DNA from 2 places in the Pseudomonas sp. S07E 245 genome. Region 1 is predicted to be linked to the other one. Evidence: riboswitches for the same ligand, from Rfam matches in the RefSeq annotation. Region 1 holds a riboswitch; the other holds the start of a gene.
The links. A riboswitch is a leader RNA that binds a small molecule or an ion and turns the genes downstream of it on or off. The one in region 1 is predicted to bind cobalamin.

Region 1 (12,134 bases):
CGGCGCTGCAGGCGATCAATCAGCCCTATGTCGATGAGCAGCAACGCCGCGCATTTCGCAGCGACTGGCCGCCCGCCCACCTGCCGCTGGTACCGCTGCTGGAGCAGCACGGCCAAGGCATCGCCAGCGTGCTCATGCTCGATGACGGCAGCCTGCTGGCACGGATTGGCATGCCTCACGAAAAAGGCCAGGTGGTACGCATCGATGGGCGCACGGTGACCCCGGTGATCGGCGTCGAGCACTTTGGCCGCTGCCCGCAGCGGCGTTATTTCGCCCTGGCCAACGCCGAGGGTATCCGCGTCACTGACGGCTGGGGTGGCCCGCAGGTGGCGCGGATGGCCTGGCCCCATGGCCTTGAAGGTTTGCCCAGAGGCTATCCGTTCGAACCGTTCGATTTGCCGCCCACACCGAGCGCGCTGATCCCCTTCCCGGATGGGCAGCGGGTATTGCTGGTCAGCGGCGAAGGGATATTTGTGCTCACCGGCGAACGGGCGACTCGCCTGTTGCCGCAGCAGCAGACGATTCTCGATGATCTGGCAGAAGGGATCGACCCCGACGATATCGCCCTGGGCCTGTCGATGGAGCATGGCGCAGTCTCGCCCGATGGCCGCCTGCTCGCCATCGGCGAACAAGGCGTGCGCCATCTGGTGCTGGATGATCAACTGCAGGTGGTCGCCGAAGTCGGCCCCGTCGGTGAATACCCACACTTTGCCTTGTTCAATCAGCGCGGCGACCATTTGATCCTGAATGCCTGCCATTTCTACAACGGCAACACCCTGGGTGTGCGCACGGCTGACCTGCCGGGGCTCGATACCGACTACTACAGCGAAGACCCGCGCACGCCGCTGGTCGAGGATGGCGCGCGGATCTACGCTGGCGTAGCCCGCGCCGGCGAGTACATCGTGGGTGATGCGCACGGCTATCTGCGGGCATTTGGCGAAGACGGTCAGGAGCACTGGCAGCACTACCTGGGCTCGACCTTGTGCGCCATGGACATCAGCGCAGATGGCAAAACCCTGGTCGCCGCCAGCTATGCCGGCTTCATCTCGCTGATAGCCCTCGACAGCGGCCGACCTGACTGGCAGATCGGCACTGGCGAGCACGGCGAGCTACGCCGCTGGCTGTTCTGGAAGGGCCTGGACAAGCCACTGGCCTGGTGACCCTTCACCTGCCAGTCAGGCTTTCAGCGTGGCCATGTCGATGACGAAGCGGTATTTCACATCGCCAGCGATCACCCGCTCGAACGCTTCGTTGATGCTGCGGATATCGAGCATCTCGATGTCACAGGTGATGCCATGCTCGGCGCTGAAGTCGAGCATTTCCTGGGTTTCGGCGATGCCACCGATCAACGAACCGGCCAGTACGCGACGCTTCAGCACCAGGTTGGCTGCATGCAGCGGTGGCTCGACCGGCTCGATCAGGCCGACCAGGATGTGCACGCCATCAAAAGTCAGGGTGTCGAGGTAGGGGTTCAGGTCGTGCTGCACTGGGATAGTGTCGAGCAGGAAGTCGAAACGCCCGGCGGCGGCGCGCATCTGCTCGGCATCGCTGGACACGATGACGTGATCGGCGCCCTGGCGGCGAGCTTCTTCAGCCTTGGCTGCGGAGCGGGTGAACAAGGTCACTTCAGCGCCCAGTGCCTTGGCGAACTTGATGCCCATGTGGCCCAGGCCACCCATGCCGAGAATGCCGACCTTGTGGCCAGGGCCGACGCCGTGGTGCTTGAGCGGCGAGTAGGTGGTGATGCCGGCGCACAGCAGCGGCGCGGCGCTGGCCAGGTCCAGCCCTTGCGGCATGCGCAGGACGAAATGCTCGCTGACGACGATGCTGTTGGAGTAGCCGCCCATGGTGTTGCTGCCATCGACCCGGTCCGGGGTCGCGTAGGTCATGGTCGGGCCGGCCAGGCAGTACTGCTCGAGGTCCTTGGCGCAGGCCTGGCACTCGCGGCACGAGTCGACCATGCAGCCAACCCCGACCAGGTCGCCGACTTTGTGCTTGCTGACGTTGGCACCGACCGCCGTCACCCGGCCGACGATTTCGTGGCCCGGCATCAGCGGGTACACAGCGATGCCCCACTCGTTGCGCGCCTGGTGAATGTCGGAGTGGCAGACGCCGCAATAAAGGATCTCGATGGCGACGTCATCGGCACGCGGGCTGCGACGCTCGAAGCTCATCGGCAGCAGCGGGCTGGTCGGGGTTTGGGCGGCATAACCGATTGCGGTATACATGGCGAAGACCTCTCAAGTGAAACGATTCAATGCCAGCCATTCTCCTGCCAGATGGCGAGCGAGACCACCGTGAATTCTCCGGCATGCTTGCCTGATTCTCCGAAACCGCCACATCCGATATGGCGCCAGGCTATCAATCTGCGAGAATGCCAGTGTCTGATTCTCTGCCCAGGCCCTTTATGCAGCTTACCCGCCACGTCGACGCCAACGCCCCGCTCTGCGACCTGATTCGCCGCCTGGCAACGCGCCCGGGGTTTGTCCCCACCCATCTGCCGCAGGTGCAGGTGCTCAGCTGGGATCACTACGTCGCCAGCAGCCCGCAGATCTATGAACCGAGCCTGATGATCCTCGCCCAGGGCAGCAAACTGGCAAGGCTGGGACCGCGTACCCTGGAGTACGGCGCCGGTCATTACCTGGTGCAGGCGCTGTCGGTGCCGTTCATGTGCGAGACCTTCGCGACTGCCGAAGCGCCGCTGCTGGGCGTGGCCGTGGACATCGACCGCAGCGTACTCAGCGAACTGGTGCAGAGCATGCAGCTGGCGCCAGATGCCCGTGTGCAGGCGCAAACCCCGCAGTCGATGACCTCGGCGGCACTCGATGCGGCCATGCGGGATAGCGTCGAGCGCCTGCTGCAGTGCCTGCAGGACCCGCTGGATGCCCAGGTGCTGGGCCCGGCGCGGGTGCGCGAAGTGCTCTACACCGCTCTGCGTGGGCCGCAGGCCGGTGTGCTGAGGGCCTTGGTCGAGCAGCAAGGGCACTTTGCCCGAGTAGCTGCCTCGCTTGCTTATCTGCGCGAGCATTACGCCGAGCCGCTCAGCGTCGAAGCCTTGGCCAGCTGCGCCAACATGAGCGTGTCGACCTTCCATGAGCACTTCAAGCGCTGCACCGACATGGCGCCAATGCAGTACCTCAAGCGCCTGCGCCTGCTCAAGGCGCAGCAGATGCTGATCGGCGAAGGCCTGGGCGTGGCACAGGCGGCGCACCGGGTCGGTTATCAGAGCACCTCGCAGTTCAGCCGCGAGTACAAGCGCCAGTTCGCCCAGAGCCCGGGAGATGAGCAGCCTTATCAACGCTTTGCTCCGGGCAGCCTGAACGATCTGTCCGCTTCGGTCTGAGCAGCTCAGCCAGGCAGCGCGCTGCAAAGCGTTACTGACGCAGGACCATGTCGACAATCGTCGCCTGCAACTCCTGCCTGGCCTCCTCTGGTTCAAGCGCGCCGGTTGCTGCGGCCTGCGACAAGGCATCCGCCGCTCCCACCAGCACGCGCAACCCTGCCGCAGCAATATCGCCACTCGGCGCGAACGGCGCCAGCGCGAGCCTGCATTTGTCCAGAAACGGCGCTTCGCACTGGTTTTTCAGCGCTTCCATCTCGGGCGAACCGGTCAAGGCTGCACTGACGCCGGGAATCTCCCGCCCCTGGCTGATCACGCAATCGATATACGCCGCGGCAATCACCCGTGCGCGATCCGCCAGCGTCGGTTCACAGCTCGCCAGCAATGCATCCAGCATCGTCGACTGACGCGCGTCGTATTCCTGATAGAGCGCAACCAATAAGCCGTTTCGCGATACGAAATGGTCGTAGACCACTGGCTTGGTCACACCGGACTGCTGTGCCAGCCGGCCGAGGCTGAGCGCATCGGTGCCCTCCAGCCTGACTATTTCCCGAGCCACTTCCAGCAATTGGCTCCGGCGCTGCTCCCGCGACAGGCGCTTGCGCGACTGCGGATTTTGCTCACTTGACATCACAACCTACCAAAAGTAACTTACCTGCGGTAACTTACCGAAAGTATATAGCGACACCTGGCGTCTCGCAGCCCTTTGTGGAGAAACTTCATGCACGCACTGATCGTCATCGGCCACCATGATCCTGAGTCCCTTACCCATGCGCTTGCCGCCCAGATCGCGGAGGGCCTTGCCGACGCAGGCCACAGCAGCAGCCTTGCTGACCTGGCCACTGAGAGATTCGACCCGCGCTTTGGCCTTGCTGACCACGCCGTACATCGGCGCCTGGCGACAGCCCCGGCTGATGTCCTGCGCGAACAGGCGCGGATCGAACGCGCCGATGCTCTGGTGCTGGTCTACCCCGTTTATTGGTGGTCGATGCCAGCTTTGCTCAAGGGCTGGGTCGAGCGGGTATTCAGCAACGGCTGGGCCTTCGACTATTTGCCAGACGGGCGTTTGATCAAAAAGCTCAACGGCCTGCCGGTACAGCTGGTTGGCCTGGCTGGCGCCGACGCGGGAACGTTCGTTCGGCATGGTTACGGCCATGCCATGGCGACTCAGATCGAGCATGGAATCTTTGATTACTGCGGTGCTCGGGTGCTTGGCTCGGCGCTTCTGGATGACAGCGAGAGCGGCCAGAGCCTTGCCCATCTGGCGAGCGCGCGCTCGATCGGGAACAAGCTGTTCGACAAGGTTGCGGTAAGCGCCTGACTTCCCTAATCCCGAAATGGCAGTGAGACGCCAGCACTCTGTCTGCGGTTCTGAGTCGTCGCTCAAGCCTCCAGCGGCCACTGCGCCAACGGCCAATAGCGGCCCTTGCGTGACTCGTACAAGGTGAAGTGCCGCGCACTGAGGTAAAAATCCGCCGGCACGCTGGCCTCCGGCACCTGCCCCTGAAAGTCCCGCGCCAGGGTCAGGTGCGCACGGTACTCACGGCTGCTGCGGGCGATGCCCAGGCCCAGCGCGGCCTGTTCCAGGGCGTACACCAACTGGCGCAGGGCGGGCGGCGCATCACTTGCCTGCAACACCAGCGCTTGCGCCCGTGGCCACACCTGCAATTGATCGAGCAGCACGCGTAACGGCGCGACCGGCCGTTTGATCTGGTCGACCGCAGCGCACAGAGCGGGTAACTGCGCACTGTCGACATCCCCGAGAAACAGCAAGGTCAGATGGAAGTTGTCGGCGGGCACTGGCTTGCCGCTGCGCAACTCAAGTTCACGGCGCCACTGAGCGACGCTGCGGCGCTGGTCATCACTGACTGGCAGGGCAAAAAACAGTCGCTTGAACGGGCTGCCGCTGGGGCGCGTTTCCTTGGCCATGTTCGCTCCGGATTAATGAACGGATTAGTCGAGTGTACCGGCCTCGCGGATCGGAGATGAGCCGAAAATCCTAGCGGAAACGTTTGCGCGACACCTAGGCAATGCCACCAAAGTACCGTCGATCAAATGTAACAATAAGTACAAAGTCGTACGCGGTTTGTTTATGCTGGCGCGCTCTAGCCATGGCTCATGGCCATTCTCTACAAGTGTTTGTCGATGAAAATTGCTTTCGTACTAATCTTCGTCCTCTCGATTGCCTATGTGCATCTGCGTGGTCGTGTGCGCCACAAACTGACGCGCCAGCTGGGCGATCATTCGAGTTTCCTCGCGCCGATCAACAGCTTCCTCTACCTGTTTTCCAGGCTGCCGGCCAAACCCTACCTGCCGGTCGATGCCTTCCCTGAGCTGCAACCACTCAAGGACAACTGGCAGGAAATCCGCGCTGAAGCCCAGCAACTGTTGCACGTTGGCGAAATCAAAAAGTCCGACAACCATGACGACGTCGGCTTCAATTCGTTCTTCAAGACCGGCTGGAAGCGCTTCTACCTGAAGTGGTATGGCGAGACCCACCCGTCGGCGATGACCCTGTGCCCGCGCACCACCGAGCTGCTGCAAGGGATCGGTACGGTCAAGGCGGCCATGTTCGCCACCCTGCCCCCAGGCGCCAGGCTGGTTCGCCACCGTGACCCGTATGCCGGCTCCTATCGTTATCACCTGGGCCTGGACACGCCGAACGACGATGGCTGCTATATCGATGTCGACGGCGAAAAATACTCGTGGCGCGACGGCGAGGCGGTGATTTTCGACGAAACCTACATCCACTACGCCGCCAACACCACCGAGCACAACCGCATCATCCTCTTTTGCGATGTCGAGAGGCCGCTCAAGTACCGCTGGGCTAGCGGCTTCAACCGCTGGTTCAGCCGCAAGGTGATGGCCGCGGCTGCAGCGCCCAACAACGCCAATGACAAGACTGGCGCAATCAACCGCCTGTTCACCCGCATCTACAAAATCCGCGAGCGTGGCAAGGCGTTGAAAAAACGCAACCGCATGCGCTATTACCTGGAAAAGTGGCTGGTGGTAGCGGCGCTGGTGCTGGTGTTCATCTACATCTGAGGCAGCCTGGCAAGGCGCCGTCATACTGGCGGCGCTGATTTTTGCGAGGCGACTGCTACCTAAGTGCAACAGCCTTTCGACTATTTTCCCGCTCGCCAACGCGCCCCGCTCGACTAGCCTGAAAGCTCCTGCCGCAACCCTACAAGGTGAAGACAATGAGCATGATGGACTGGGACGCCTACCGTAAGCAGCTGATGGCTGGCATCGGCGACCTCAAGCAACTCTCACCGGACACCGTCGCGGGCTACATGACCGCCAGCGGCGCCGGGGCCAAGACCAACCACTTGGATGCCAAGACCCGCGAGTTGATCTCGCTGGCGGTTGCCGTCACCACCCGCTGCGACGGCTGCATTGCCGTGCACTCCAAGGAAGCCCTCAAGCAGGGCGCGACCCGCGAGCAGATCGCCGAGGCGCTCGGTGTCGCCGTGGCGATGAACGCTGGAGCTGCGCTGGTCTATTCGACCCGAGCTCTGGATGCACTGGGCAAAGCCGACGAGTAAGCCTGTCGGCGTCGCCGCACTTGCGCGGCGGCGCCTGCACCACCAGACTTGCCGGCTCAGCCCGTGCAGGTACCGCCATGATCCACATTCGCCCCATGACCGCCGCCGACTTCGAGGCCTTCTGGCCCACCTTGCAAAGCATCGTCCAGGCCCGCGAAACCTACGCCTTCGACCCGCAGATCAGCTTCGAGCAGGCGCGCCAGCTGTGGCTGGAGGCACCGCTGCATACGCTGGTGGCGGAGCAGGACGGCGAGCTGCTTGGCTCGTATTACCTCAAAGCCAATGCCGCCGGACCCGGCGCCCATGTGGGCAATTGTGGCTACATGGTCTGCCCGGTTGCACGCGGGCGTGGCGTGGCCAGGTTGATGTGCGAGCACTCACAGAAGCTTGCCCGTCAGGAAGGGTTTCTGGCGTTGCAGTTCAATTCGGTGGTGGCTAGTAACGAGGTGGCCGTGGCGCTGTGGCGCAAGCTTGGCTTCGATGAGGTCGGCCGCCTGCCCAAGGCCTACCGGCATGCCCGGCTGGGGCTGGTGGATTGCCTGGTGATGTACAAATGGCTGGCGGATGAGCCGGTGGTGGAGAAACCTGCGCTGCTGATCGGGCGCAAGAACATTGAAGCGCGGGTGTCGCGGCGGCGTGGCAAGTAGCCGCGGATCTGCGTAGTAAACGGGGACCGCTATGCGGCCCCCTGCTAACGCGCTGAATCAGAACGCCAGACCTACCTTCACGCCGAACTCATCACGCTTGAGCTTGGTATTGTCGGCTGCATCCGACTCTTCATCGAGTTTGTACTCGGTGCGGGTGTAGTAGACGCTGCCGTAAATGGGCATACCGCCCTGCTGGTTCATCAGCAGGCTGACTTCGGCATAAGGGTTGGTGCGGTCTTTCATATCGACGGTGTCGCTGCCGAAATCGTCGACCTTGAGCTTGGCGCGGCCGTCGAGGGTGCGGCGGGCACCGACTTCCACGCGCAGCGTCGAAGCATCGAACTGGTGGTTGTAGCCGACGGCAGCCTTGGCGAACGGCGACTTGTAAGTCAGCTCGGTATCCAGGTCGTTGAGCTCCGGTTCGAAGCGCGACCAGTCATAACCACCGCCCACGGTGAAGTCGAGGAAGTTGCGCGCGTCCATCGCAGCACGCCAGCCCAGGTCCAGATCAACCTTGGCCTCCTTGAGCTTGTTGTCGCTCTTCTTGCCATACTTGGCGTCCGCGCCAATCTGGTAGATGAAACCGGATTCGGCGGTCATCTTGTTGCCATAGTTGGCGAACAGGCCACCTTGACCGAGGTGATCGGTCTCCGATTCAGAACCGCCTTCGAACTTGAATTTGTCGTAGCTGCCGAGCAGGCCGAAAGTGAACAGCGGATCGGTACTTGGCGCAGCGCTGGCAGCAAGCGGGGCAGCGATCAGGGCCAGCAGGCAAGAATGACGCAACAGGTTACGGGTGGACATTGGTAAAGGTCTCCATGACGTGGGTGTTTCTGTGACAATCGAGCGGTTCGATGCACACCAAATGTGAAAAGTTCGAAAAAGAATCAGTAAAAACTCGCAAACCTCTAATGCGTCACAAATTTTTCTTAGCGCCAAGGTTTGACTAAGGCCACTTTCGATGCTCAGATGCGCGCCAGTTTCAGGTGTCCTGCGCCGCCGTGCGCAGGGTGAAACGGGAAGCCGGTGCGTCATCTGCATGACTAGTCCGGCGCTGCCCCCGCAACGGTAAGCGAGTGAAACCTTCGACACACCACTGTGCCCGTGCACGGGAAGGTGAAGGTTTCCAGCCCTCGCAAGCCCGGAGACCGGCCTGCAACTTTCAGTTGGCAAACCCGCGGTGGGCGGGCGCAGGCCGGTTTGCGCGTGCGCCCAGCGTTCGTGCCCGCTTGTCTTTGCGTTGTTTCCACCGGGATCCTTACTTCCTGCACCAGTGGAACGACATGTCCCGTACCAATACCTTTACTCTTCTGGCGGCCTGCATTGCCGCCGCTTCGCCAGCCGTGGCCGCAGAGCCGACGAGCAAGGTCGTCGCCCTGCCCTCTATCGCGATCAGCGAACGCCGCGACGCAAGCGCCGACCTCACCAGCAGCAGCGAGACCGGCTCGCGCCTCGGCCTGACTGCCTTCGAAACACCAGCCAGTGTCAGCAGCCTTAGCGTCGAACAGATCCAGCAGCGCAGCAACCTCACCGTGCAGGATGCGGTCACCCGCACCCCCGGTATCACCTCCATCGGCACCCCAGGCGATGGCGGCACTGGCCTCAGCGCACGCGGCTTCAACGGCCATGGTTCGGTGATGACCCTGTTCGACGGCGCGCGCCTGTACACCGGTGCCGGCACCCAGACTTTCCCGGTCGACCCATGGCTGGTCGAACGTATCGAAGTGCTGCGCGGTCCGGCGTCGGTGTTATACGGCGAAGGCGCCACCGGCGCGGTGGTCAACGTCATCCCGAAAAAGCCCGTGCAAGGCGAGATCCACAACCAGCTGCGCCTGGGCTACGGCTCATGGGACCGCCAGCAACTGGGCCTGGACAGCGGCGGCAGCCTGAGCGAGCGCCTCAGCTACCGTGCCACCATCAACAAGCAGCAAGGCAATGGCCATATCGACCGCGGCGACTCACGCAACCTGGCCCTGAGCCTGGCACTGCGCTTCGATGCCAACGAAGACCTGAGTTTCACCCTCGCCCACGAACGCGGCGACGCCGAGCCGATGAACTACTTCGGCACACCGCTGATTGCCGGGCACTACCGTGACAGCCTGCGCGACAAGAACTACAACGTGCGTGACGCCGAATTGCGCTACCACGATGAATGGACCCGCCTGAGCAGCGAGTGGGCTATCAGCGACAACGTCAGCGCCAGCAACCAGCTCTATTACATCAAGAGCCGTCGCCACTGGCGCAACGCCGAAAACTACAACTGGGACGCAGACGTCGGCCAACTGCTGCGCAATGGCTTTCTCGAGATCAAGCACAACCAGGAGCAGATCGGTGATCGCCAGAGCTTCACCTTCCAGCACAGCCTGTTTGGCCTGGCCAGCACGACCGTGGTGGGCGCCGAATACAACAAGATCCGTTTCCGCCTGACCAACAACTGGCCCTACACCGATATCGGCAACGACTACATTGACCCGTGGCAGCCCGCGCCCGGCCAGTTCGTCAGCGCCACGCCGCTGCAACCGCGCTCGTTCAGTACCACCCACAGCGCAGCGCTGTTCGCCGAAAACCGCACGCAGTTGACTGAGCAGCTGTCGCTGGTCACCGGTATTCGCCGTGATCAAAACCACATCGAGCGCGATAACCTGGTCGACGGCAGCCGCACCGACCGCAGTCTCAGCGGCGGCAACTGGCGCGCAGGGCTGGTCTATGCGCTGACGCCGGACCTGTCGCTGTACGGCCAGTACTCGACCAGTGAAGACGGTGTGGAAAACCTGGTCAGCCTCAGCTCGGCACAGATGAACTTCGACCTGACCGAAGCGCGCCAGACCGAACTTGGCGTCAAGCAGCGCTTTCTTGATGGCCGTGGCGAGTGGACCTTGGCCGCTTATCACATCGTCAAGAAAAAGCTGCTGGTCGACGACCCTGTCAGCCATCAACCGCAACAGGCCGGCCAGCAGACCTCCGATGGCCTGGAAGCGACCCTCGAATTGGCCCTGGCCAACCAGTGGCAGCTGTCGGCCAACGCCGCCCTGCTACGGGCCAAGTACGACGACTTCAATGAAAGCGTGGCAGGCGTTGCCACCGACCGCAGCGGCAAACGCCCGGCCAATGTGCCGCGACGCAGTGCCAACCTGTGGCTGAGCAAAGGCTTTGGCCAGAACGTCGACGCCGGCGTCGGTCTGCGTTATGTCGACACACGTTACGCCGACACCGGCAATAGCCAGAGCATCCCCAGCTACACCGTGGTCGATGCCAACCTGGGCTGGCAAGTGCTGCCTGATGTGCGCCTGGGCCTGCAGTTGAACAACCTGTTAAACCGCAACTACGTGACGGCCGCCTACAGCGGCGAGCAGTGGCTGCTGGGCGCACCACGCTCGTATTTCGCCACGCTGGACTACAGCTTCTAAACCCGATTTACCCTGGCTGGCCGCGCAGCAACGGGCTAGCCAGGGCCTTCATGGGCACTACGCTCGCCGACAAAAGACTTTCAACAGGAAAACCAATAGTTATAAGATAACGTTACACAAAACTTCACCAGCGAAATTTCATGACAAGCGCTCTGACCTCCCCCACCCTCGTCAGCCAACGCCTGCAGAGCATCGATGCCCTGCGCGGGCTGGTCATTCTGTTCATGCTGCTCGATCACGTACGCGAGACCTTCTTCATGCATCATCAGGTGGTTGACCCGATGACCATCGAAAGCACCGAACCTTCGCTGTTTTTCAGCCGCACCCTGGCGCATCTGTGCGCCCCGGTGTTCGTCCTGCTGACCGGTCTTTCGGCCTGGCTGTATGGCGAGAAGTATCAAGGCCGCGGCGCCACCTCGGCGTTCCTGTTCAAGCGCGGGCTGTTTCTGGTGGTGCTGGAATTCACCCTGGTCAACTTCGCCTGGACCTTCCAGTTGCCCCCGACGGTGATCTACATGCAGGTGATCTGGGCGATCGGCGTGAGCATGATCGCGCTGTCACTGCTGGTCTGGCTGCCACGCCCGGCGCTGATCGCGCTCAGTGCGCTGATCATCGCCGGGCATAACCTGCTCGACGGCGTGCACTTTGCGCCCGGCTCGGTCATGCATGTGCCGTGGGCGATCCTGCATGACCGCGGCTGGCTGGAAGTGTCCGACAGCCTGCGCATGCGCACTTCCTACCCAGTGCTGCCGTGGATTGGCGTGATTGCCCTTGGCTACGCCCTCGGCCCCTGGTTCGCCCGCAGCAGCGTCGCCAGCGTGCGTCAACGGCGCTTGCTGCTGGCGGGTGTAGCGGCCCTGCTCGGCTTCGTCGGCCTGCGCCTGCTCAATGGCTACGGCGAAGCGCCGTGGAGCAGCTACCCGAGCCTGATGCAGACCGTGATGAGCTTTTGCAACATCACCAAGTACCCACCGTCGCTGCTGTTCCTGGCGCTGACGCTGGGCGCCGGGCTGCTGTTGCTGCGCGGTTTCGAACGCGCCGGCCAGGCGCGCTGGATCAGTGTGTTGGCAGTGTTCGGCGCGGCGCCGATGTTTTTCTACCTGCTGCACCTGTATGTGCTCAAGCTGCTGTACCTGGCCTGTGTCGCGCTGTTCGGGTTCAATCAGGGTGGTTATTTCGGCTTCGACAGCATCGG
Region 2 (12,134 bases), 530 kb from region 1:
CGCAACAAAAGGATGCACCTTGAAGTGGGTGATCAGCAGGATGAGCCCGATGATGGTCACCAGGGCATCGAGTAGCAGGAACGTATCGGTAGCCAGTCCGAACATGATTAATGAGCCTCGGTTTTGTCTTTGTTGTTAGGCGTAGCGTTATGGAACTTCTGGTGCTTTTTAACGTCGAGACAGCGCTGTCTTTGGTGAGCTGGTAAACCGCCGCTCAGGCGATTCGCGCCAATGCCCGCTCACCGCAGGGCTTTAACCAGTCATGTACGCTTTCGGCCAGCGCGGCCACCGGCCGGGTAGCGTCCAGCGCCAAGGTCAGTGGCTCGCCACGAGGGGATTCGAGGGCGGCAAACTGGCTTTCGATAAGGCTGGCAGGCATGAAGTGGCCAGGACGGGCCAGCACGCGCTTCTCGGCCTCGGCAGGGGTCAGCTCGAGGAACACGAAGCCTAGCTCAGGCACCGCTTCACGCAATGCATCGCGATAGCGGCGCTTCAAGGCAGAGCAGGTCAGGATTGGTCGTTCGCCGGCCTTGAGCGTGGCCTGTAGCTCCTGGCCGAGCAGCACCAGCCAACCGGCACGGTCGGCATCATCGAGCGGCACGCCAGCGCTCATTTTTTCGATATTGGCAGCGGGGTGGAAAGCATCGCCTTCGATCAGCCGACCGCCACTGCGGGCGGCAATGGCAGCGCCGATGCAGCTCTTGCCGCAGCCTGCTACACCCATCACCACGATCGCGGACAGGGGAGAGTTCATCAGTACCTCCTGCAGGTAAGATAGCGCTGTCTCGACATGGACGTCGATGTGTGGGCGCCACCCTCCCGGATGTTATTGGTCTTGTCTAACGCAGTATGGTCGCTCGACGCAGGGCAATTGATAAAGATTACATTGCCTGTGTCCTGGGACAGCGCTACCTTAGTGGCCGTTCCCCACCCTTGGCAAGTAGTAAAATTACAACACCCATGTCACGCACCGGCTCCCGCACTACTGGTCGTCCCACCCTGGCAGAAGTCGCCAGGCTCTCCGGCGTTTCACCGATCACGGCCTCGCGGGCGTTGCGCGGTGTCGCCACCGTTGCCCCTGAACTGGCCGAAAAGGTCCTCGCTGCGGCGGCCACCCTGGGTTACATCGCCAACCCGGCAGCCCGCGCGCTGGCCTCGGCGCGCAGCCATTCGGTGGTGGTATTGATCCCATCGCTGTCCAACCAGCTGTTCATCGATACCCTCGAAGCGATCCACGCAGTGATGCGGCCGCGCGGTCTCGAAGTGCTCATCGGCAACTATCACTACGACGTTGATGAAGAAGAGAACCTGATCCGCAACTACCTCGCCTATCAGCCCTGTGGCGTGCTGTTGACCGGCTTTGATCGCACCGAAGGTTCGCGCCATTTGCTGGCTGCCAGCCGAGTGCCCTGTGTGCACATGATGGAGCTGGGTGAGCAGGCAGATGCGGTGTCTGTAGGGTTCTCTCAGCAGCAGGCAGGCTACGCTGCCGCCCGCCATTTGATCGAGCGGGGTCGACGGCGGCTGGCGTTTATTGCCGCGCAGCTCGACCCGCGGGTAATGCAGCGCGCCGCAGGCTTTCGCCAAGCGTTGCTTGAGGCCGGATTGCAAGCGCCCGAACTGGAGCTGCTGGCCGCACAGCCCTCGTCAATTGGTCTTGGCGGCGAACTGTTCAGCCGCTTGATGGCACAGGCGCCGGAGGTCGACGGGGTGTTCTTCTGTAACGATGACCTTGCGCAGGGCGCAGTCCTGCAGGCCCTGCGCCAAGGCATCGCAGTGCCGCAACGAGTGGCCATGGTCGGCTTCAACGACCTGCCAGGTTCTGCCCACATGGTGCCGCCGTTGACCTCGATCCGGACCCCGCGTGCTGCCGTTGGTCGGGCCGCGGCGCAAGCGCTGCTGGCGATGCTCGATGGCAAGCGGGTGAGCGCCACGCGTCAGGATCTGGGCTTTGAGCTGATGGTTCGGGAAAGCTCCTGAAGCGGATAATTGTAAGGTGATATCAGCGGGCTTGCGCCGTTTCGCCGGCGATCTATGCTGAGGGCACCCCGTCCATGCAAGGAGCCCGGCGTCATGTTCGATTACCATCGCAAATCCGATATCGTCGAAATCCAGCGCTGTCATCAGGCCTTGGTGGGGATGGAGGCCAGACTGGCCGCGATCAGTCGGTCGATGGCCATGATCGAGTTCACCGCCGACGGCGCTATCATTGCCGCCAACGATAAATTCTGCCAGGCATTGGGCTATAGCGCCCAGGAGATCGCGGGCAAGCATCATCGCCTGTTCTGCGATCCGGAGTACGCCAAAAGCCCGGCCTACCAGCAATTGTGGCAAGCGCTGGGCAGAGGCGAGGCCATCAGCGGTACCTTCGAGCGCGTCGACAAGGCTGGCCGCGAGGTCTGGCTGCAAGCCAGTTACATGCCCGTGCTGGATGAGCAACAGCGCGTCACCAGTGTGATCAAGGTCGCCTCTGACATCACTCAGCGAATCCACGACGAGCACGAAAGCGAAGCCCTGCTGCAGGCGATCGGCCGATCCATGGCAGTGATCGAATTCACACCAGAGGGGCGGGTACTGACTGCCAATGCCAACTTCTTGCGAACCATGGGCTACCGCCTCGAAGAAGTGGTGGGCCGTCATCATGGACTGTTTTGCCTCGCCCATGAGCGTGAGTCGGCCGAATACCGCGAGTTCTGGGCGTCGCTTAACCGCGGCGAGTACCATTCGCACCGTTTCGAGCGAATCAACAAGCAAGGGCAGGTTGTCTATCTGGAGGCTTCATACAACCCGATCTTCGATAACAAGGGCCGGTTGGTCAAAGTGGTCAAGTTCGCCAGCGACATCACCGCCCAAGTCAGCACTCAGCAAAGCGCCGCCGATGCCGCCCACGCCAGCTCCGTGCAGACTGACGCCTGCGCGCGTAAAGGCAGCGAGGTGGTGCAGCAGACCGTGCAGGTGATCGAACAAATCTCTCAGGAGCTGAGCGACGCTGCGCGGACCATCGACGCTGTCAGCAAGCAGTCGGAGATCATCGGCCAGATTGTATTGACCATTCGCGGCATTGCCGACCAGACCAACCTGCTGGCACTCAACGCCGCAATCGAAGCGGCGCGCGCCGGTGAGCATGGCCGTGGTTTCGCTGTGGTAGCCGATGAAGTACGTAATCTGGCTGCACGCACCAGCAAGGCCACCCTGGAGATCGTCGATGTGGTCAGGCAGAACCACGACTTGTCACTGACTGCGGTCGCCAGCATGCAATCGAGCTTGTCGCACACAGGGCGCGGCGTGCAGTTGGTCAACGAGGCGGGCACGGTCATTCTGGAGATTCAGCAAGGCTCGCGGCACGTTGTCGATGCGATCGGTCAGATCAGTTCGACTCTGCAATTGCATTGAGCCCAGCGCGCAGTTCACCTAGCAGGGTGTGCAGGCTTGCCTGCAATTGCTCCCGGGCGGCTGCGCTGGGTTGGTCCGAGGCCAAGGCCTGCTCGAGTGTCTCGCAGTCGCGTACGACCCCGCGCACCTTGAGCATTTTCGCGCCGCCCTTGATGCGATGCGCAAGGTCGCGTAGCGCAGCGCTCGGCGGGTTTGCTCCCAATGCGTGCAGGGCGGCCAGGTCTTCGGCGGCACTGCGTGCCAGTTGCTCGAGCAGACGTCTGATCAGTTGCTCGTCACCTTGGGTCAAATTACGCAACTGATCGATGTCGAATCCGCTTGGGCGCGGAGTTGGCGGATTCAATGCGCAGCGCGGCAAGTGCGCCTTGAGGGTATGCAGCCCGATCGGTTTGAACAGACAGTCGTTCATGCCGCTGTCCAGGCAGCGGACGCGCTCCTCGGCCTGCGCGTTGGCGGTAACGCCGATGATGGTGCAGGCAGGCTGGCCACTTGCGCGTTCCAGCGCACGAATGCTGCGGCTGAGCTCATGACCATCCATGACCGGCATGCTGCAGTCGGTGATAACCAGATCGAACTCGCCCGCTTGCCAGCTGGTCAGGGCCAGTTGGCCGTTTTCAGCCAACGTCACCTGATGACCGAGGCTGTTCAGTTGTTTATCGAGCAACAGCAGGTTGGCCGGGTAGTCGTCGACCACCAGAATGCGCAGAGGTTGGCCGGGTTGCTGCTGGGTGGCCTCGCTGATCTGCGGCTGCGATGCAGGCGTTGCGCTGGGCAGCGCCAGTCTGACCTCGACGCGCGTGCCAAGGCCCTCGACGCTTTGCAGCTGCAGCGTGCCGCCCATCAGTTGGGCCAGGCTGCGACTGATCACCAGACCCAGCCCTGCACCTTGCTGGGCGCGTGGGCCGTCGACCTGGGCAAAGCTGTTGAACAGGCGCGCCTGGTTGACGGGGTTGATACCCACGCCACTGTCTTGCACGCATAAGGTCAGTTGCAGCAGCTCTGCCGAGGCCGGCGCGCAGGTGAGGCTGACGAGGATCTCGCCGCGGTCGGTGAACTTGATCGCATTGCTCAGAAGATTGGCCAGGACCTGCTTGAAACGCAGCGGATCGATCAGCACCCAGAGTGGCTGCTCAGGCAGCTCGCTGCGCAGTTGCAGGCGTTTGATCCGGGCATTGCCGTCAAATACGCGCAAGCTGGCACGGACCAGTTCGATCAGATCGGTCGGCACCGGTGTCAGGGTCATGTGGCCAGCTTCGATGCGCGAGATGTCGAGGATGTCGCCAATCAGCTCAAGCAGACCAATCGCGGAATCGTGGGCAGTCTGCAAGGTCAATGGGTCGCTGCGAGCGCCATCTTCCAGGGCCAGCTCCAGCAAGCCGATAACCGCGTTCATTGGCGTGCGAATCTCGTGGCTCATGGTGGCCAGGAAGGTGCTTTTAGCCTGACTGGCCTGCTCGGCAGCGTCCTTGGCCTGGCGTAGCTGCTCAAGCAGGCCCCGACTGAGGAGCAGTTGCGCCTGCAACGCCCGTTGGGCCTCGGTGCGCTGCTGGATCAGCTTGCGCAGATAGGTGTTCCAGAACACGACACCGGCCAGCAGCACGCCGCCGAGAACCAGCATCAGCAGGGCCAGGCTGCGATAATTGCGCCACGGGCTGTCACTGACCAGGGTGGTGTTGCGCCATCGGTTGACCAGTTGATCCAATTCGTCGGGCGGTATGCTCAGCAGCGCCTTGTCGACAATCGCATGCAGCTCAGGCTGATTGGCAGCCATGGCGAAGGCAGCCATCGCCGGTTCCTCGCCAAACAAGGCGGCAATGCGCAGGCGATGATTGAACACATGATCTATGTAATAGCGCGCATTGATATGGCTGCTCAAGGCGACTTCTGCTTCACCGTTGGCCACCGCTTCCATCAGCCCCAGTGGTGAATCGACTTCCACCAGCTTCGCCTGTGGATGTTGGCGCTGCACCAGTGCACCCTGCGGAGAGCCACGTACTACTGCGATCCGGCGGTTGTCGATCAATGCCGCCGGAGTGCTGGCGGGGTTGCCGGCGCGGGTTACCAGCACCCGCGGACTGACCAGGTAGGGGCGAGTGAAGCGCAAGCGTGCCGCGCGCTCGCTGCCGTAACCGATCGCGCCGATCATTTGCGCCTCGCCCCGCAGCAGTTGGTCAACCATTTCCTGGACGGCATCCACTTCGCTGATCTGAAAATCCAGCCCGGTGCGCAAGCTGATCTGCTTGAGCAGATCGGGGGCGATCCCGCTCGGGCGTTGCTCGGCGTCGTCGAAGGTCAGCGGCGCCAGGGACGGCGTGACCAGCACCTTGACGCTGCGGTTATGTTCGATCCAGTGTTGTTCGGCAGGGGTCAGCGGGGTGTTCAGGCGCTGGAGCAGGAGGCTGGTATTGCCGCTGCTCCAGCGCCGCAGAATGTTCAGCCGCTCGCTGTCGCTGATGCGGCTCAGGGCCTGGTTGAGCAACCTGAGCAGGCGCGAGTTGTCGCGGCGCGTGGCGAAGGCGAACGAGCCGCCGGGCAGCGCCGAAAAATGGTCGATGCGCACCTGGCCTTGGTAGCTCTTGCCGATCAGGTAGTCGGTGCTGATGGCGTCGCCCAGGTAGACGTCGGCGTCGCCCATGGCGACCGCAGACAAGCCGCTCAAGGTCGAGCGATAAAGTTGCAGCTGTGCCTGCGGATACTGGGCCTTGACCGTACTGGCCGGCAGGTAATGGTCGACCATCGCCAGCCGCAGCCCGGCCAGGTCATCGCCGTGGCGCACGGCCTTGTCCTGGTCCTGTCGAGCGACGATCACCGGCAGGTCGTCTGCATATGCCTGGCTCAAGGTAAGCTCGGCATTGCTGGCTTCGGTTGCGTTGGAACTGCCCAGCAGATCGATTTGCCCGTCCTGCAAGGCTTTGATCGCCTGTTCGCGGCTGTCAAAGCGCTGCACTTGAACGGCTATGCCCAACTGCTCGCTGATCAAGCCGGCATAGTCAGCATTGAGCCCTTCATGATCGGCTGGGGTGATATTGATTTCAAAAGGCAGGTAATCCGGCCCCGAGCTGCCGAGTACCAGTACCTTGTGCTGGTTCAGCCACTCGCGGTCATCGACGGCAAGGTCCAGTGGAGCAGCAGCGCTGCTCGAGCGTGCCAGCAACTGCCGGGGCTGACTGTCAGCGAGCACGGCCGCAGACGCGCCGCTAAGGCTGATCAGGAGTAGCAGTGTGCGCAGACCGGTCATGGCGTAAAGCTTCAGTTGACGCTGTTGCGCTTGGCCAGATCGATCATTTCCACCAGCGACTCCGACTTGAGCTTCTCCATGATGCGTCCGCGGTAGGTGCTGATGGTCTTGGCGCTAAGGTTCATGGACTCGCCAATGGCCTTGTTGTTTTCGCCCCGAGCCAGCCTGCGCAGTACCTCCATTTCACGGTTGGACAAACTGTCCAGTCGGGCGTTTTCAGACTCCAGCGAATTGCTGTTGACCGACATTTGCGGAAAGGTCGAGTAGCCCTTGATCAGTGCCTTGAGGGCGAATACCACCGACTCGATGTCTTCGTTCTTGTTGACGAAAGCGCCAATCCCGGCGTCCAGGCAACGCCTGACGTAGAGGTCGGCAGGCTGCCCGGTCAGGGCCATGATCTTGGGTGGTGGGTCCAGCAGCTGCAGGCGCTTGATCACCTCCATGCCGTCCAGCTCGGGCAGGCCGATGTCAACGATCACTACCTGGGGTGAGAGTTTGCGGGCCAGTTCCACGGCTTCCTTACCATCTTCGGCGGTGCCAATGACTCGAAAACGTTCGCGCTCAAGCAGCATGCGTACAGCCGTTAGAACGATTGGGTGGTCATCGACCAGCATCACGGTTGTCATTGCTAGCTCCTGTGGTGAAGAGGGTCCGTTGCCTGAATCACACAGGAACGTAGCTGAGGGTTGATCCGCAAACCTCAGGCAGCGCGCAAGATACGTCGATTCTCAGTCCATGATAATGCCGAGTATATGCGTGATGAACAAACCAGGTGATTCTGAGGAAAATTCCTACAAAAAATACGGTAACAATCAGGATGCGGCAGGCCTTCCGGCCTGCCGGCGGTAGGAATCAGGCGCAGGGCGCGTGGTCTTTGATGACGCGCTTAGTTGAGGCGGGGTTGTTGCTCAGTGCGTTACCAACGCGGGTCGGCCGGCTTTGCAGCTGACCAGCGCAGTTCGGGCAGCGTCCGTGCAGACGTTGTTCGGCACAGCTACGGCAATACGTGCATTCGAACGAGCAGATCATTGCATCCGGGCTGTCGCCGGGCAGTTCGACGGCGCAGCATTCACAGTTGGGGCGTAGTTCCAGCATGGGCGTGGCTCCGATAGCAACAAGGTAGGTCGAGTCTGCTCCGCGCTGGCGGCGCTGGCAATCAGCCGTTGCCGGGGCGATACAGGTGAGCATGGCCGGCGCGATACAGGGCTGATTCGGCGAACGGTGTATCCCCAAGTACGTGACCGACCAGGATCAGCGCAGTTCGCCGAAAATCCCGTGTACTGGTGAGTTCGACGATGTCCGCCAGCGTGCCTTTGACCCAGTCCTGATCCGGCCAGGTGGCGCGATGGATGACCGCAACCGGGCAGTCAGCGCCGTAATGCGGCAGCAGCTCTGCGACGATCCGTGGCAGGTGCTTGACGCCGAGGTGGATCGCCAGGGTGCTGCCATGCCGGGCCAGATCGCCGAGTTGCTCGCCGGCGGGCATCGGCGAGCTGTCGCCGTAACGAGTGAGGATCACCGTTTGGGCGATGCCCGGCAGGGTCAGTTCACAACCCAGCAGCGCGGCGCTGGCCGCCGTTGCCGTTACCCCAGGGATGATCTGGTAGTCGATGCCCAACTCGCGCAAGTGACGGATCTGCTCGCCGATGGCGCCATACAGGCTCGGGTCACCGCTGTGCACCCGCGCCACATCGTGGCCTAGCGCATGCGCGCTGTGCATGGCGTCGATGATCTGCTCAAGGTGCAGTTCGGCGCTGTTGATGACAGTTTCGGCGCTGTGGCCCTCGAGCACTGCGGCGGGGACCAGCGAGCCCGCGTAGATGATCACCGGGCACTGCCGGATCAGGCGCTGGCCTTTGACCGTGATCAGTTCCGGATCGCCCGGGCCGGCGCCGATGAAGTAGACCGTCATGGCAAATCCTTGCAAATAAAATGGAGGCGATTATCCAGCACTGGCGAGGGCGAGGGTAGCGCCCGCCAACGTTTGCCGGGTGAGCACCAGCCGCGCGCTGCCGTGAGCACGCGCGGCCAAGGCCAGGGCGGTGCTTTCGGCTACGCCCCAGCAGCCGCTGTGGGCGAAGGCTGTAGCGGAGTGCTGGCTGAGCTGTGGGGCAAAACGCTGCAACTGCTCTGCGGGAAAAAACTGCAGCGCCAGTTGCAGGCGATCGGCCAGTTGATGCAGGCCGGCCTCGCTGACTTTCAGCTCGATACTGGCGATGCCCTGCACTGCATGCAGGGTTAAGCCAAGGCTGGCCAGACTTTGTTGCAGCAGCGCTTCAAGCAGGTCGGCGGGGCAGCCCTTGCGGCAGCCAACGCCGACATACACGGCGGGTAGCGGCTCAGACATCAAGCCTGCCGCGAGCGGCGGAACAACCACGCACTGAGCAAGCCCAGGGCAATCCAGAAGGCGGCATTGGTCAGCCACGAGGCGATCTTGAACTGGGTTGCCAGGGCTTCAGGCGCAAGACTTTCATGCACGCTCGGCTGCGGCGCGCCGATCACGTGTGGCAGCGCCAACAGCAGTACGCCGACTACCTTCAGCAGCCAATGCTGGGCAAACACAATCAGGCCCAGGCCGACCGCAGTTGCGGCCGCAGTGCCGATCCACCAGGTCTGGCGCTGGCCAAGGTCGGCTGCCGCCGTGCCCGGCAGCTCTGCCGGCAAGCCCAGCGTTGGCGCCAGGCAGAACACGGCAAAACCGGCCAGGCCCCACAGCGCTCCGGTGGCGACCCGGTTGGGTTCGCGCAGGCTGTACAGCGCTGCCAGCATCAAGGCAAAGCCGACTGCAACCACCAGGTTGCCGCCGGTGGTGGCCAGCACGCGCTGCCAGCCGTCTTCAGGCGCCCAGGCTTCGGCACTGTGCTCGTGGGCAGCAACGGCGCTGTCGCCATGCTCATGCTGGGCAGCCGGCGCTGGGCTCTCGAAGGTTTCCGCTTCGAGGATCAACGGGCTGATCCAGAAGCTTTGCAGCAGGGTCAGCAGCAGGGCGGCGAGCAGGCCGCTGAACCCTGCAGTACGGGCAATGCGCGTGATCATGCGAGTCTACTCAGTGGCAGGGGAAGGCAGCGCTGTGGCGCGTATCGTGGGCTGCGTTGTGCACCGCCTCGATGTGCGAGAAACCGGCGAAGTACACCAGGCACAGGCCAACCAGGCTGGCGCCGACGGCGATGACCAGGCGTTGACTGAGGCTGACGGGGGTGGCGATGCTGTGTTTGGCACTGGTGATGGGCATGACGCAATCCTCTGCTTGTTATAGGCAGGGGGCAAGCGCACCGGCCCCGGGCATGGATGGCCCAGGGCAATGCGACAGCGCCCGCCCACCGCGGGGTGTTGATATTCGACTACGCAGGCCGGTCTCCGGGCTCACGAGGAGGAGCAGGGCTCCTTGAAAAGCGTCACCTTCCCATGCCCTACAGCCTGGCACAGTGGTCAAGACACTTCGCTCGCTTACCGTTGCGGGGGCAGCACCGGAGTAGTCGGGCTCTCCATTGAGGCCAGCGACGCACCGGTTTCCCGTTTCACCCCATAGGGGGCACCTGAACGCAAGGCGCTAGCAAACCATGCCGCAGCGGCGCGCTGCAAGTGACAAGTTGCACGCCAGCGTGCATTCAGCCGCCTATATATGGCAGATGACAGCCCCTAAAGCCGCTTGCAGCTTGCCGCCGGGGTGCGTAGCCTTGTCTGCTTCGAGGTTCTCCGGCGTGGCCGGAGCTAAGACGGGAACGCGGTCAAGCCGCGGCTGCCCCCGCAACTGTAAGCACTGATCAGGATCGACACAGCCACTGCGCCTTGCGCGGGAAGGCGTCATCCAACCGGCCCGGCGCCGGTGCGGTGCAAGCCAGGAGACCTGCCTCGAGACGATTTCGACTTTAATCCGGGCGGGGTGATCCGGAGGCGAACAAGCCCGGCTGTGACAGCCTGCGGCGCTCGTCCTGCATGCCCGCGCCATTCTGCCAAGGGCACACGCATCCATGAAAACACTGGCCAAACTCCCCGTCACCATCGTCACCGGCTTCCTCGGCTCGGGCAAAACCACGTTGCTGCGGCACATGCTCGACAACGCCCAGGGCAGGCGCATCGCGGTGATCGTCAACGAGTTCGGCGAGCTCGGTATCGACGGCGAAATCCTCAAACAATGCACCATCGGCTGCACCGAAGAAGAAGCCTACGGGCGTGTCTTCGAGCTGGCCAACGGCTGCCTGTGCTGCACCGTGCAGGAAGAGTTCTTCCCGGTCATGCGTGAGCTGGTGGCACGTCGCGGCGATCTGGACCACATCCTGATCGAAACCAGCGGCCTGGCCTTGCCCAAACCGCTGGTGCAAGCCTTCCAGTGGCCAGAAATCCGCAACGCCTGCACGGTCGATGCGGTGATCACCGTGGTCGACAGCCCGGCAGTGGCTGCCGGTACCTTCGCAGCGTTCCCAGACCAGGTCGATGCCCAGCGCAAGCTCGACCCGAACCTTGATCATGAGTCGCCGCTGCACGAACTGTTTGCCGACCAGCTGGCCAGCGCTGACCTGGTGGTGCTGAACAAGGCCGACCTGATCGACGCCGAAGGCCTGGCCAAGGTTCGCGCCGAAGTCTCCGAAGAGCTGCCGCCGGCGGTCAAGGTCATCGAAGCCAGCAGCGGCCGCCTGCCGCTGGATGTGCTGCTGGGCCTGGGTGCCGAATCGGAAGCGCACATTGATGGGCGCCGAACTCATCATGACAGCCACCATGACGACGATGATCATGACGATCACGACCATGATGCCTTCGACTCGATCTCGCTGGATTTGCCAGAGGCCGATGAGCGCTTGCTGCTGGCGGCCCTCAACCAATTGGTAGTGGAGTTTGGCATCCTGCGCGTGAAAGGCTTTGCAGCCATCCCGGGCAAGCCGATGCGTCTGCTGATCCAGGGCGTAGGGACCCGCTTCGACAAGCATTTCGACCGGGCCTGGGGCGCTGACGAGGCGCGCATCACGCGCCTGGTACTGATTGGCCAGGAGCTTGACGCCATTCAGCTCGAAGCCCGTCTGCGTCAGGCTCTGGAAGCCTGATCCATGCACCTGTTGCGCACCCAGCCCGGTGGTTTTGTCCCGGACGACAGTATTGCCGACCTCGGCCAGACTGCCGCCGAACTGGTCATTCTGTGCAGCGGTGACTCGCACCTGGCGCTGCTGGCCGAAACCGCGGAACAGCTGCCTGGCGACTACCCCAGCGTGCGCCTGGCCAATCCCATGCAGGTGCAAAACCATGCCTCGGTCGACCTGTATGTCGACCAGGTGCTGCGCCATGCAAAGTTGATCCTGGTATCACTGCACGGCGGCGTTGGCTACTGGCGCTACGGCATCGAGCAGTTGGTCGAGCTGGCGGCGCGCGGTGTTCAGGTGATCATGGTCCCGGGCGATGATCGGCCTGACCCCGAGCTCACCGGTTTGAGCACGGTCAGCAGCGACCAGGCCGAGCGCCTGTGGCACTACCTGCGCCAGGGCGGCAAGGCCAACGCGCTGAATCTGTTCAA

Region 2: linked by a shared signal. The riboswitch ahead of cobW (cobalamin biosynthesis protein CobW) and the one ahead of K3F44_RS08225 (TonB-dependent siderophore receptor) in region 1 are both predicted to bind cobalamin.

Annotation. Positions count from the first base shown of each region.
Region 1 is NZ_CP080625.1:1,830,557-1,842,690, forward strand. It holds gene K3F44_RS08175 (hypothetical protein) at 1-1,160, shown strand, start outside; gene K3F44_RS08180 (NAD(P)-dependent alcohol dehydrogenase) at 1,176-2,228, opposite strand; gene K3F44_RS08185 (AraC family transcriptional regulator) at 2,408-3,343, shown strand; gene K3F44_RS08190 (TetR/AcrR family transcriptional regulator) at 3,375-3,971, opposite strand; gene K3F44_RS08195 (NAD(P)H-dependent oxidoreductase) at 4,062-4,661, shown strand; gene thpR (RNA 2',3'-cyclic phosphodiesterase) at 4,724-5,269, opposite strand; gene lpxO (lipid A hydroxylase LpxO) at 5,486-6,385, shown strand; gene K3F44_RS08210 (carboxymuconolactone decarboxylase family protein) at 6,541-6,885, shown strand; gene K3F44_RS08215 (GNAT family N-acetyltransferase) at 6,963-7,532, shown strand; gene K3F44_RS08220 (outer membrane beta-barrel protein) at 7,590-8,336, opposite strand; cobalamin riboswitch at 8,500-8,704, shown strand; gene K3F44_RS08225 (TonB-dependent siderophore receptor) at 8,816-10,939, shown strand; gene K3F44_RS08230 (DUF1624 domain-containing protein) at 11,080-12,134, shown strand, end outside.
Region 2 is NZ_CP080625.1:1,303,755-1,315,888, forward strand. It holds gene K3F44_RS05825 (GntP family permease) at 1-105, opposite strand, end outside; gene K3F44_RS05830 (gluconokinase) at 215-754, opposite strand; gene K3F44_RS05835 (LacI family DNA-binding transcriptional regulator) at 961-1,980, shown strand; partial or broken gene K3F44_RS25060 (PAS domain-containing protein) at 2,140-2,856, shown strand; partial or broken gene K3F44_RS25065 (methyl-accepting chemotaxis protein) at 2,965-3,393, shown strand; gene K3F44_RS05845 (transporter substrate-binding domain-containing protein) at 3,368-6,631, opposite strand; gene K3F44_RS05850 (response regulator transcription factor) at 6,643-7,257, opposite strand; gene K3F44_RS05855 (DUF1272 domain-containing protein) at 7,484-7,726, opposite strand; gene cobM (precorrin-4 C(11)-methyltransferase) at 7,788-8,543, opposite strand; gene K3F44_RS05865 (cobalamin biosynthesis protein) at 8,574-8,978, opposite strand; gene K3F44_RS05870 (CbtA family protein) at 8,978-9,667, opposite strand; gene K3F44_RS05875 (CbtB-domain containing protein) at 9,678-9,863, opposite strand; cobalamin riboswitch at 9,962-10,186, opposite strand; cobalamin riboswitch at 10,304-10,501, shown strand; gene cobW (cobalamin biosynthesis protein CobW) at 10,603-11,670, shown strand; gene cobN (cobaltochelatase subunit CobN) at 11,674-12,134, shown strand, end outside.